One region of the Pseudomonas sp. PDNC002 genome, then DNA from elsewhere that is predicted to be linked to it. Evidence: predicted binding sites of a transcription regulator. Region 1 holds the regulator's gene; each other region holds the start of a gene.
What was found. The regulator sigma-54, encoded in region 1, starts transcription at its own class of promoters, with help from an activator protein. The targets are predictions, from matches to a motif close to ANTGGCATNNANNTTGCTNT.
Positions count from the first base shown of each region.

Region 1 (3,275 bases):
GCGGTGAACGCCGCCGTGTGGAAATCGCTCGCGCCCTGGCCAGCTCGCCGAAGTTCATCCTGCTGGACGAACCCTTCGCCGGCGTCGATCCGATCTCCGTAGGCGACATCAAGCAGATCATCCATCACCTCAAGGCCAAGGGTATCGGTGTACTGATCACCGACCACAACGTCCGCGAAACCCTGGATATCTGCGAGACGGCGTACATCGTCAACGACGGTCAGCTGATCGCCGAAGGCAGCGCCGAAAGCATCCTCGCCAACGACCTGGTGAAGGAAGTCTACCTGGGCCACGAGTTCCGCCTCTAAGGCCCCACACCGCGCCCTGCCTGGGCGCGGCAGCCAATCCCTCCCCTCGCCCGTGGCGCGGCTCGCCTGCCGCTCCACGACGCATTCGGCTGCCCGGCATCCCCTGGCGCAACCGGGTTGTAACGAAAGGTCGACAGCCTCTAGGCAAAGCGTCCAAACTCAGGCATATAATTTGCTTCCTCGCGGCGCCCCGGCGTCCGTAGTCGTGGATATGGCGCGCTTTGCGCCAGCGAACAAGGTGCCTAGTTCCAGCCATGAAACCATCGCTAGTCCTCAAGATGGGCCAGCAGCTGACGATGACCCCGCAGCTGCAACAGGCCATCCGACTGCTCCAGCTCTCCACGCTGGACCTCCAACAGGAAATCCAGGAAGCCCTGGAGTCCAACCCGATGCTGGAGCGCCAGGAAGAGGGCGAGGACTACGACAACAGCGACCCCATGGCCGACGGCGCCGAGTCCGCCGTCAACGGCACCAGCAGCAACTCCCAGGACAACTTCCAGGAAAGCACCACGCCCAACGCCGACAGCCTCGACGAGGACCAGTGGGCCGAGCGCATCCCCAACGAGCTTCCCGTCGATACCGCCTGGGAAGACATCTACCAGACCAGCGCCAGCAGCCTGCCCAGCAACGACGACGACGAGTGGGACTTCACCTCCCGCACCTCCGCCGGCGAGAGCCTGCAGAGCCACCTGCTGTGGCAACTGAACCTGGCACCGATGTCCGACACCGACCGCCTGATCGCCCTGAGCATCATCGACGGCATCAACGACGACGGTTACCTCGAAGAATCCCTCGACGACATCCTCGTCTCCATCGACCCCGAACTGGGCGTGGAAATGGACGAAGTGGAAGTCGTCCTGCGCCGGGTCCAACAGCTCGAACCCGCCGGTGTCGGCGCACGCAACCTGCGCGAATGCCTGCTGCTGCAGCTTCGCCAGATGCCCGCCAAGACCTACCTGCTGACCGAGGCCCTGAAGCTGGTTTCCGACCACCTCGACCTGCTCGGCAGCCGTGACTACAGCCAGCTGATGCGCCGCATGAAGCTCAAGGAAGACGAGCTGCGCGAGACCATCGAACTGATCCAGTCGCTGCACCCACGCCCCGGTTCGCAGATCGAGTCCGGCGAAGCCGAGTACGTGGTGCCGGATGTCATCGTCCGCAAGCACAACGAACGCTGGCTGGTGGAGCTGAACCAGGAAGCGGTGCCACGCCTGCGCGTGAACTCGCAGTATGCCGGCCTCGTGCGCCGCGCCGACTCCAGCGCCGACAACACCTTCATGCGCAACCAGCTGCAGGAAGCGCGCTGGTTCATCAAGAGCCTGCAGAGCCGCAACGAGACGCTGATGAAGGTGGCGACGCAGATCGTCGAGCACCAGCGCGGCTTCCTCGAGTACGGCGAGGAGGCGATGAAGCCGCTGGTCCTGCACGACATCGCCGAAGCCGTCGGCATGCATGAATCGACCATCTCGCGCGTCACCACGCAGAAGTTCATGCACACGCCGCGCGGCATCTTCGAGCTGAAATATTTCTTCTCCAGCCACGTCAGCACCTCCGAGGGCGGCGAGTGCTCGTCCACCGCGATCCGCGCCATCATCAAGAAACTGGTCGCGGCTGAAAGTCCGAAAAAGCCATTGAGTGACAGCAAGATCGCTGGTTTACTGGAGGCACAGGGCATTCAAGTGGCACGTCGCACCGTAGCCAAATACCGGGAGTCCCTAGGAATCTCTCCCTCCAGCGAGCGTAAACGGCTGGTGTGACGTTGATCCACGCCAAGGTGTTCCGGCGGCAGGCCAAATAACCTGCCACTTACACACGGGCAATAAGGAGAAAGCGGTATGCAAGTCAACATCAGTGGACATCAACTGGATGTGACCGACGCCCTGCGCGACTATGTCGGCGAGAAACTAGGCCGACTGGAGCGCCACTTCGACAAGATCACCAATGTTCAGGTCATCATGGAGGTCGAGAAGCTGAAGCAGAAAATCGAAGCCACCCTGCACATCGCCGGAGGCGAAGTGGTGGCCTGTGCCGAGCATGAAGACATGTACGCGGCTATCGACCTTCTTACCGACAAACTCGACCGCCAGCTGATCAAGCACAAGGAAAAATACCTCGAACGCCAGCAAGGTGTGGGCGTTCGTTAACCCCCTCTATGATCCGACTTGAGCAAATCCTGACCCCCGGCCGTTCCCTCGTGAACGTGCCGGGCGGCAGCAAGAAACGTGTCCTCGAACAAATCGCCAACCTGGTGGCTCGCGAGCTGCCGGGTTTCGATTCCCAAGACATCTTCGACAGCCTGGTGGCCCGGGAACGCCTGGGCTCCACCGGTTTCGGCAATGGCATCGCCATTCCGCACTGCCGCCTCCCCGGCTGCCAGTCGCCCATCAGCGCCATCCTGCACCTTGACCACCCGGTAGACTTCGACGCCCTCGACGGCGCTCCGGTGGACCTGGTGTTCGTGCTGCTGGTGCCGGAAGCCGCTACCGAGGAGCACCTGGAACTGCTCCGGCAGATCGCTTCCATGCTCGACCGTTCCGACGTCCGCGACCGCCTGCGCCACGCCGCCAACGGCGAGGACCTGTACCGGATCGTCGTGGACTTCCAGAACAACGGGCACTGATCATGCGCCTGATCATCATCAGTGGAAGGTCCGGCTCGGGCAAGAGCACCGCGCTCAATGTGCTCGAGGACAACGGCTTCTACTGTATCGATAACCTGCCGGCAAGCCTCCTTCCGGATCTGGCCCAGCGCGCGCTGCTACACACCGAACTGCTGCACCCGCAGGTTGCGGTCTCCATTGATGCACGCAACTTGCCCAGCCAACTGCAACGCTTCCCGGAACTGTTGCAGGAAGCGCGCGACAAGCACATTCAGTGCGACGTCCTGTATCTCGATGCGGACGATGAAACCCTTCTCAAGCGTTTCTCCGAGACGCGCCGCCGCCACCCGCTGACCAACGACACCCGC
Region 1 covers NZ_CP070356.1:2,334,375-2,337,649, reverse strand. Annotated here, with positions in the region: gene lptB (LPS export ABC transporter ATP-binding protein) at 1-308, shown strand, start outside; gene JVX91_RS10825 (RNA polymerase factor sigma-54) at 563-2,065, shown strand; gene raiA (ribosome-associated translation inhibitor RaiA) at 2,144-2,452, shown strand; gene ptsN (PTS IIA-like nitrogen regulatory protein PtsN) at 2,461-2,928, shown strand; gene rapZ (RNase adapter RapZ) at 2,931-3,275, shown strand, end outside.

Region 2 (3,275 bases), 1.0 Mb from region 1:
CTCGACAAAGGTCGGGCAGGTCGACAGGCTCAGCGTCGGCTGCGCGATGTAGGCCTCGGGGCGAGCCATCAGCCGCGCGCGGAAGGCTTCGATTTCCGCCGTGGTAGCCGCAGGGCCGACCAGCATGCCGTAGCCGCCGGAGCCCTGGGCTTCCTTCACCACGAGTTCAGGGAGGTGCGCCAGCACGTGGGACAGGTCCTGCGGACGGCGGCACTGCCAGGTCGGCACGTTGTGCAGGATCGGCTCCTGGTCGAGGTAGAAGCGGATCATCTCCGGCACGTAGGGGTAGACCGACTTGTCGTCGGCCACACCGGTGCCGATGGCATTAGCCAGCACCACGTTGCCGGCACGGTAGGCGGCCAGCAGGCCGGGCACGCCGAGCATGGAGTCAGGGTTGAAGGCCAGCGGATCGAGGAAGTCGTCGTCGATGCGCCGGTAGATCACGTCCACCTGCTGCGGCCCAGCGGTGGTACGCATGTAGACGCGCTCGTCGCGGACGAACAGGTCGGCGCCCTCCACCAGTTCCACGCCCATCTCGCGGGCCAGGAAGGCGTGCTCGAAGTAGGCGCTGTTGAAGCGACCCGGCGTCAGCACCACCACGCTGGGGTTATCCAGCGGGCTGGAGTTGCGCAGGGTGTCCAGCAGCAGGTTCGGGTAGTGGTCGATGGGCGCGATGCGCTGGGCGGAGAACAGCTCGGGGAACAGCCGCATCATCATCTTGCGGTTTTCCAGCATGTAGGAGACGCCGCTGGGGGTGCGCAGGTTATCCTCGAGCACGTAGTAGGCGCCGTTGCCGTCGCGCACCAGGTCGATGCCGGCGATATGCGCGTAGACATTGCCGGGCACGTCCAGGCCCTGCATCGCCAGTTGGTACTGGTCGTTGGCCAGGACCTGCTCGGGCGGGATAAGGCCTTCCTTGAGGATGCGCTGGTCGTGGTAGAGGTCGGCGAGAAACAGGTTGAGCGCCTGTACGCGCTGGATGCAGCCGGCCTCGATGGTCCGCCACTCGCTGGCGGGGATGCTGCGCGGGATGGTGTCGAAGGGGATCAGGCGCTCGGTGCCCTGGTCGTCGCCATAGAGAGTGAAGGTGATGCCTGCGCGGTAGAACAGCAGGTCGGCCTCGCGACGGCGCTGTTGCAGCTGCTCGCCGGGCATGTCCGCCAGCCAGCGGGAAAATTCTGTGTAGTGCGGTCGGCAGGCGCCAGCGGCGTCATGCATTTCGTCATAGAACACCCGAGCCATCTTCTACTCCTTGTTGCCGCTCGTCCTCGGCTGGGAAGGCCATCGCAAGGCCCGTGCCAGAGGTCGATTTCCTGTTGGTTCAATGACTTGCAAAGGCTGCCGGTACGCCTCGCACCAGCTCGGTGCGCTTTTGTCGGCCGTTGGCCCCGGCCCGCCCCGTTTGGGGCCGCGAGCGCCAGATGACGGGGCTTTGCGGGGCGCCGGGGGCTTTCTTGTCAGCCCCTGGGGCCGGAACTACGCTGCAAGAGCGTGCCCATTCGCTATGGACATGCAGCGGTCAACGGAGGTGCCATTTTTCTGCGCGCTGGTTCCGCAGTGGCTCCCACAACGAAGAACAACAGGAGTCCGTCCATGTCATCAGTGCAAATGTTTTCAGCGAAAGTCGCGGCGCTGGCCTTTGCCGGCGTCAGCCTGCTTTCAAGTGGCTCGTTGCAGGCCGCCGAGGCGCTCAAGCAACTCGGCCAGCCAGAGGGCGCCCTCGACATCATTGCCTGGCCCGGCTACGTCGAACGCGGCGAAAGCGACAAGAACTACGACTGGGTCAGCCAGTTCGAGAAGGACAGCGGCTGCAAGGTCAACGTGAAGACCGCCGCCACTTCCGACGAGATGGTCAGCCTGATGGCCAAGGGCGGCTACGACCTGGTCACCGCCTCCGGCGACGCATCGCTACGGCTGGTCTACGGCAAGCGCGTGCAGCCGATCAACATCGCCCTGGTGCCCAACTGGAAAAACGTCGACAAGCGCCTGCAGGACGCGCCCTGGCACACGGTGGACGGCAAGCACTACGGCACGCCGTACCAGTGGGGGCCGAACGTATTGATGTACAACACCAAGGTCTTCCCCAAGGCACCGGATAGCTGGAGCGTGGTGTTCACCGAGCAGAAGCTGCCCGACGGCAAGAGCAACAAGGGCCGTGTGCAGGCCTACGACGGGCCGATCTACATCGCCGACGCGGCGCTCTACCTGAAGGCCACCCAGCCCGCGCTGGGCATCCAGGACCCGTACGAGCTCAACGAAGAACAGTACGCCGCCGCCCTCAAGCTGCTGCGCGAACAGCAGAAGCTGATCCACCGCTACTGGCACGACGCGACGGTGCAGATGAGCGACTTCAAGAACGAAGGCGTCGCCGCCTCCGGTTCCTGGCCCTACCAGGTGAACGCGCTGCAGGGCGAGAAGCAGCCGATCGCCTCGACCATCCCCGGCGAAGGCGTCACCGGCTGGGCCGACACCACCATGATGCACGTCGACGCCAAGCACCCGGTGTGCGCCTACAAGTGGCTGAACTGGTCGCTGGAGCCCAAGGTGCAGGGTGACGTCGCCGCCTGGTTCGGCTCGGTGCCCGCCTCGCCCGACGGTTGCACCGGCAGCCAATTGCTGGGTGCCCAGGGTTGCGCCACCAACGGCTACGACCAGTTCGACCGTATTGCCTTCTGGAAGACGCCGCAGGCCAAGTGCGCTCAGGGACAGTGCGTGCCGTATAGCCGCTGGACGCAGGACTACATTGCGATCATGGGTGGGAGGTGATGCCCCTGCTGGATCAAAAGCCCCTCACCCTAACCCTCTCCCGCACGCGGGAGAGGGGACCGTTCGGTGCAGGATGAAACCTTGCCATCAGCCGGCACGAACGGCTCCCTCTCCCCAAGGGAGAGGGCTGGGGTGAGGGGATGCGTTGGCGCAGGACCTGTCCATAAAACTGTCGCTGGTACAAATGCCCCACCTCGCCGGCAAGTCGGCAAGCACCCCCGCCCCCATGCGCTACCTTTTCTGATGCAGCCCCCGCCACGCAGGTAGCCCGCAGCATGACCACAGCCGTCCAGTTCACCGACGTGAGCCGTCACTATGGCGAGGTGCGCGCCGTCGACCGCGTGTCCATCGAGATCCGCGACGGCGAGTTCTTCTCCATGCTCGGCCCGTCCGGCTCGGGCAAGACCACCTGCCTGCGGCTGATCGCCGGCTTCGAGCAGCCCACCTCCGGCTCCATCCGCATCCATGGCGTGGAAGCGGCGGGCCTGCCGCCCTACGAGCGCGACGTG
Region 2 covers NZ_CP070356.1:3,334,999-3,338,273, reverse strand. Annotated here, with positions in the region: gene JVX91_RS15420 (circularly permuted type 2 ATP-grasp protein) at 1-1,242, opposite strand, end outside; gene ydcS (putative ABC transporter substrate-binding protein YdcS) at 1,609-2,766, shown strand; gene JVX91_RS15410 (ABC transporter ATP-binding protein) at 3,042-3,275, shown strand, end outside.
Region 2: a site for sigma-54 is predicted at 1,284-1,303, ahead of JVX91_RS15420 (circularly permuted type 2 ATP-grasp protein). Genes of this name have one in related genera too.

Region 3 (3,275 bases), 1.7 Mb from region 1:
ATGTGCTTGGCGAACTCGGCGGTGCCGATCTTGGTCGCGGTGTCGATGATGTCCTGCTTGTGGCTGACGATCAGCGGGCGCAGGACCAGGGTGTCGGTCACCCGGTCGATCACCGAGAGGTTCGGCAGGGTCTGGCTGGACACCTGGGAAATCGCCTCGCCGGTCACCAGCGCGTCGATCTCCAGGCGCTCGGCCACGCGGCTGGCGGCGCGCAACATCATGCGCTTCAAGGTCACGCCCATGTAGCTGTCGTCGACCTTGGTGAGAATCTCGCCGACCACTTCCTCGAAGGGCACGCTGACGAACAGCACGCGCTGGGAGCTGCCGTACTTCTTCCACAGGTAGTGCGCGACTTCCATCACGCCCAGTTCGTGGGCGCGGCCGCCGAGGTTGAAGAACACGAAGTGGCTGATCATGCCGCGGCGCATCATCTGGTAGGCCGCCACGGTGGAGTCGAAGCCACCGGACATCAGCACCAGCACCTGCTCCAGCGCACCCAGTGGGTAACCGCCGAGGCCGTCGTGCTGGGCGTGGATCACGTAGAGGCGGTCGTGGCGGATTTCCACGCGCACTTCCACTTCCGGGTTTTTCAGCGAGACACCCGCCGCGCCGCAATGCTGGCGCAGGCCGCCACCGACGTAGCGCTCCACATCAATGGAAGTGAACGGATGCTTGCCGGCACGCTTGCAGCGCATGGAGAAGATCTTGCCCGGCAGCTTGTCGCCGAAGTGCTGTTTGCACTTCTCGAGGATGTCGTCGAAGTCGCCCAGCGGATACTCGTGCACTTCCAGGAAGTGGCCGATGCCCGGCGTGCAGGTCAGGCGCTCGATCATCTCGCGCAGGGCCTTGGGGTCGGTGACCTTGGTCTCGACCTCGAGGTTGTCCCATTCGCCTTCCACCAGCAGCTCGGGATCGAGGTCACGGAGCACCGTGCGAATGTTCTTCGCCAGCTGCCGGATGAAGCGCTTGCGCACTGGCCGGCTCTTGATGGTGATTTCCTGGAAGACCTTGACGATGAGTTTCATGCGGACCGGGCGATTGCCATGGGACAGAAAAAAAGGGGCGGAATTATATCCGAAATTGCTCAAGACTTGAGCAGATTTCCGACACTTTCTTTTTCGTGCACCAAAATGGACTGACGCACCACGACGAAGCACCGAAACGGTGCACTAATATCGTGCAATTCCTCGTTACGCCTTCGGCGGGCCCTGAAATCAGGGCCTCTGCCCGATTACGGGCACTGGCACGCAACTTGCTCTCTTGTGAGGCAGGTTGCCCTGGCGGAGTATTCCGGCCGGCATCACCCGATACTGGGGCACAGAAAGCTCCCAGCTCTAATCCCTCCTGGAGGACAGCATGTCGTACAAGTCGCAACAACTGATCAAAGATCATGACGTGAAGTGGGTTGACCTGCGCTTCACCGATACCAAAGGCAAGCAGCAGCACGTCACCATGCCCGCCCGCGACGCGCTGGACGACGAGTTCTTCGAAGCCGGCAAGATGTTCGATGGTTCCTCCATCGAAGGCTGGAAGGGCATCGAAGCCTCCGACATGATCCTGCTCCCGGACGACAGCACCGCCGTGCTCGACCCGTTCACCGAAGAGCCGACCCTGATCATCGTTTGCGACATCATCGAGCCGAGCACCATGCAAGGCTACGAGCGCGACCCGCGCAACATCGCCAAGCGCGCCGAGGAATACCTGAAGTCCACCGGTATCGGTGACACCGTATTCGTTGGCCCGGAGCCGGAGTTCTTCATCTTCGACGAAGTGAAGTTCAAGTCCGACATCTCCGGCTCGATGTTCAAGATCTTCTCCGAGCAGGCTTCCTGGAACACCGACGCTGACATCGAGACCGGCAACAAAGGTCACCGTCCGGGCGTCAAAGGCGGCTACTTCCCGGTACCGCCGGTCGACCACGACCACGAAATCCGTACCGCCATGTGCAACGCCATGGAAGAAATGGGCCTGGTCATCGAAGTTCACCACCACGAAGTGGCGACTGCCGGCCAGAACGAAATCGGCGTGAAGTTCAACACCCTGGTTGCCAAGGCTGACGAAGTTCAGACCCTGAAGTACTGCATCCACAACGTCGCCGACGCCTACGGCAAGACCGTGACCTTCATGCCGAAACCGCTGTACGGCGACAACGGCTCGGGCATGCACGTGCACATGTCCATCTCCAAGGATGGCAAGAACACCTTCGCTGGCGAAGGCTATGCCGGCCTGTCCGATACCGCCCTGTACTTCATCGGCGGCATCATCAAGCACGGCAAGGCCCTGAACGGCTTCACCAACCCGGCCACCAACTCCTACAAGCGTCTGGTTCCGGGCTTCGAAGCCCCGGTCATGCTGGCCTACTCGGCCCGTAACCGTTCCGCCTCGATCCGTATCCCGTACGTTTCCAGCCCGAAAGCCCGCCGCATCGAAGCGCGCTTCCCGGACCCGGCTGCCAACCCCTACCTGTGCTTCGCCGCACTGCTGATGGCTGGCCTGGACGGCATCCAGAACAAGATTCACCCCGGCGATGCTGCTGACAAGAACCTGTACGACCTGCCGCCGGAAGAGGCGAAGGAAATCCCGCAGGTTTGCGGCAGCCTGAAAGAGGCGCTGGAAGAACTCGACAAGGGCCGTGCGTTCCTGACCAAGGGCGGCGTGTTCACCGACGAGTTCATCGATGCCTACATCGAGCTGAAGTCGGAAGAAGAAATCAAGGTGCGCACCTTCGTGCACCCGCTGGAATACGACCTGTACTACAGCGTCTGATCCACGAATACCTATAAATAGCTTCAGTATTAAGGCCTCCTTCGGGAGGCCTTTTTTATGGGCTCAGCAACAACGGTAGTGCCGCTCCTGCAGGTGGGTGCGGGCGTCACTGCTGGAGCGAACCTGCTCGCGAACGGATGTTCCATCGACTCCGGTGGCAGACGGTTCGCGAGCAAGCTCGTCCCCACAACGTGAGGCCGGGATCAGATCCCGCCGTCTGCCGGTACGCCTTGCTCCTCGTCATCTTCACGACGCGACTTGCGCATGCGCGAGAGCTGCACGTTGAGACGTGGCATGGACAACTCCAGGCCGGCCTTGTCGAGCTTCTGGCGCAGACGCAGGTTGAAGGCGCGCTGCACTTCCCATTGGCGAATCGGCGCGGTCTTGAAGCGGAAACGCAGGATCGCCTGGCCAGCGTCGAAGCTCTCGATGCCCTGGATTTCCAGGGGCGACCAGATGGCGCGGTTGATCGTGCGGTCGTTGCGCAACTCGCCGGAAACCTCCTTGAC
Region 3 covers NZ_CP070356.1:617,959-621,233, forward strand. Annotated here, with positions in the region: gene thiI (tRNA uracil 4-sulfurtransferase ThiI) at 1-1,025, opposite strand, end outside; gene glnA (glutamate--ammonia ligase) at 1,357-2,766, shown strand; gene JVX91_RS02855 (mechanosensitive ion channel domain-containing protein) at 2,970-3,275, opposite strand, start outside.
Region 3: a site for sigma-54 is predicted at 1,240-1,259, ahead of glnA (glutamate--ammonia ligase). Genes of this name have one in related genera too.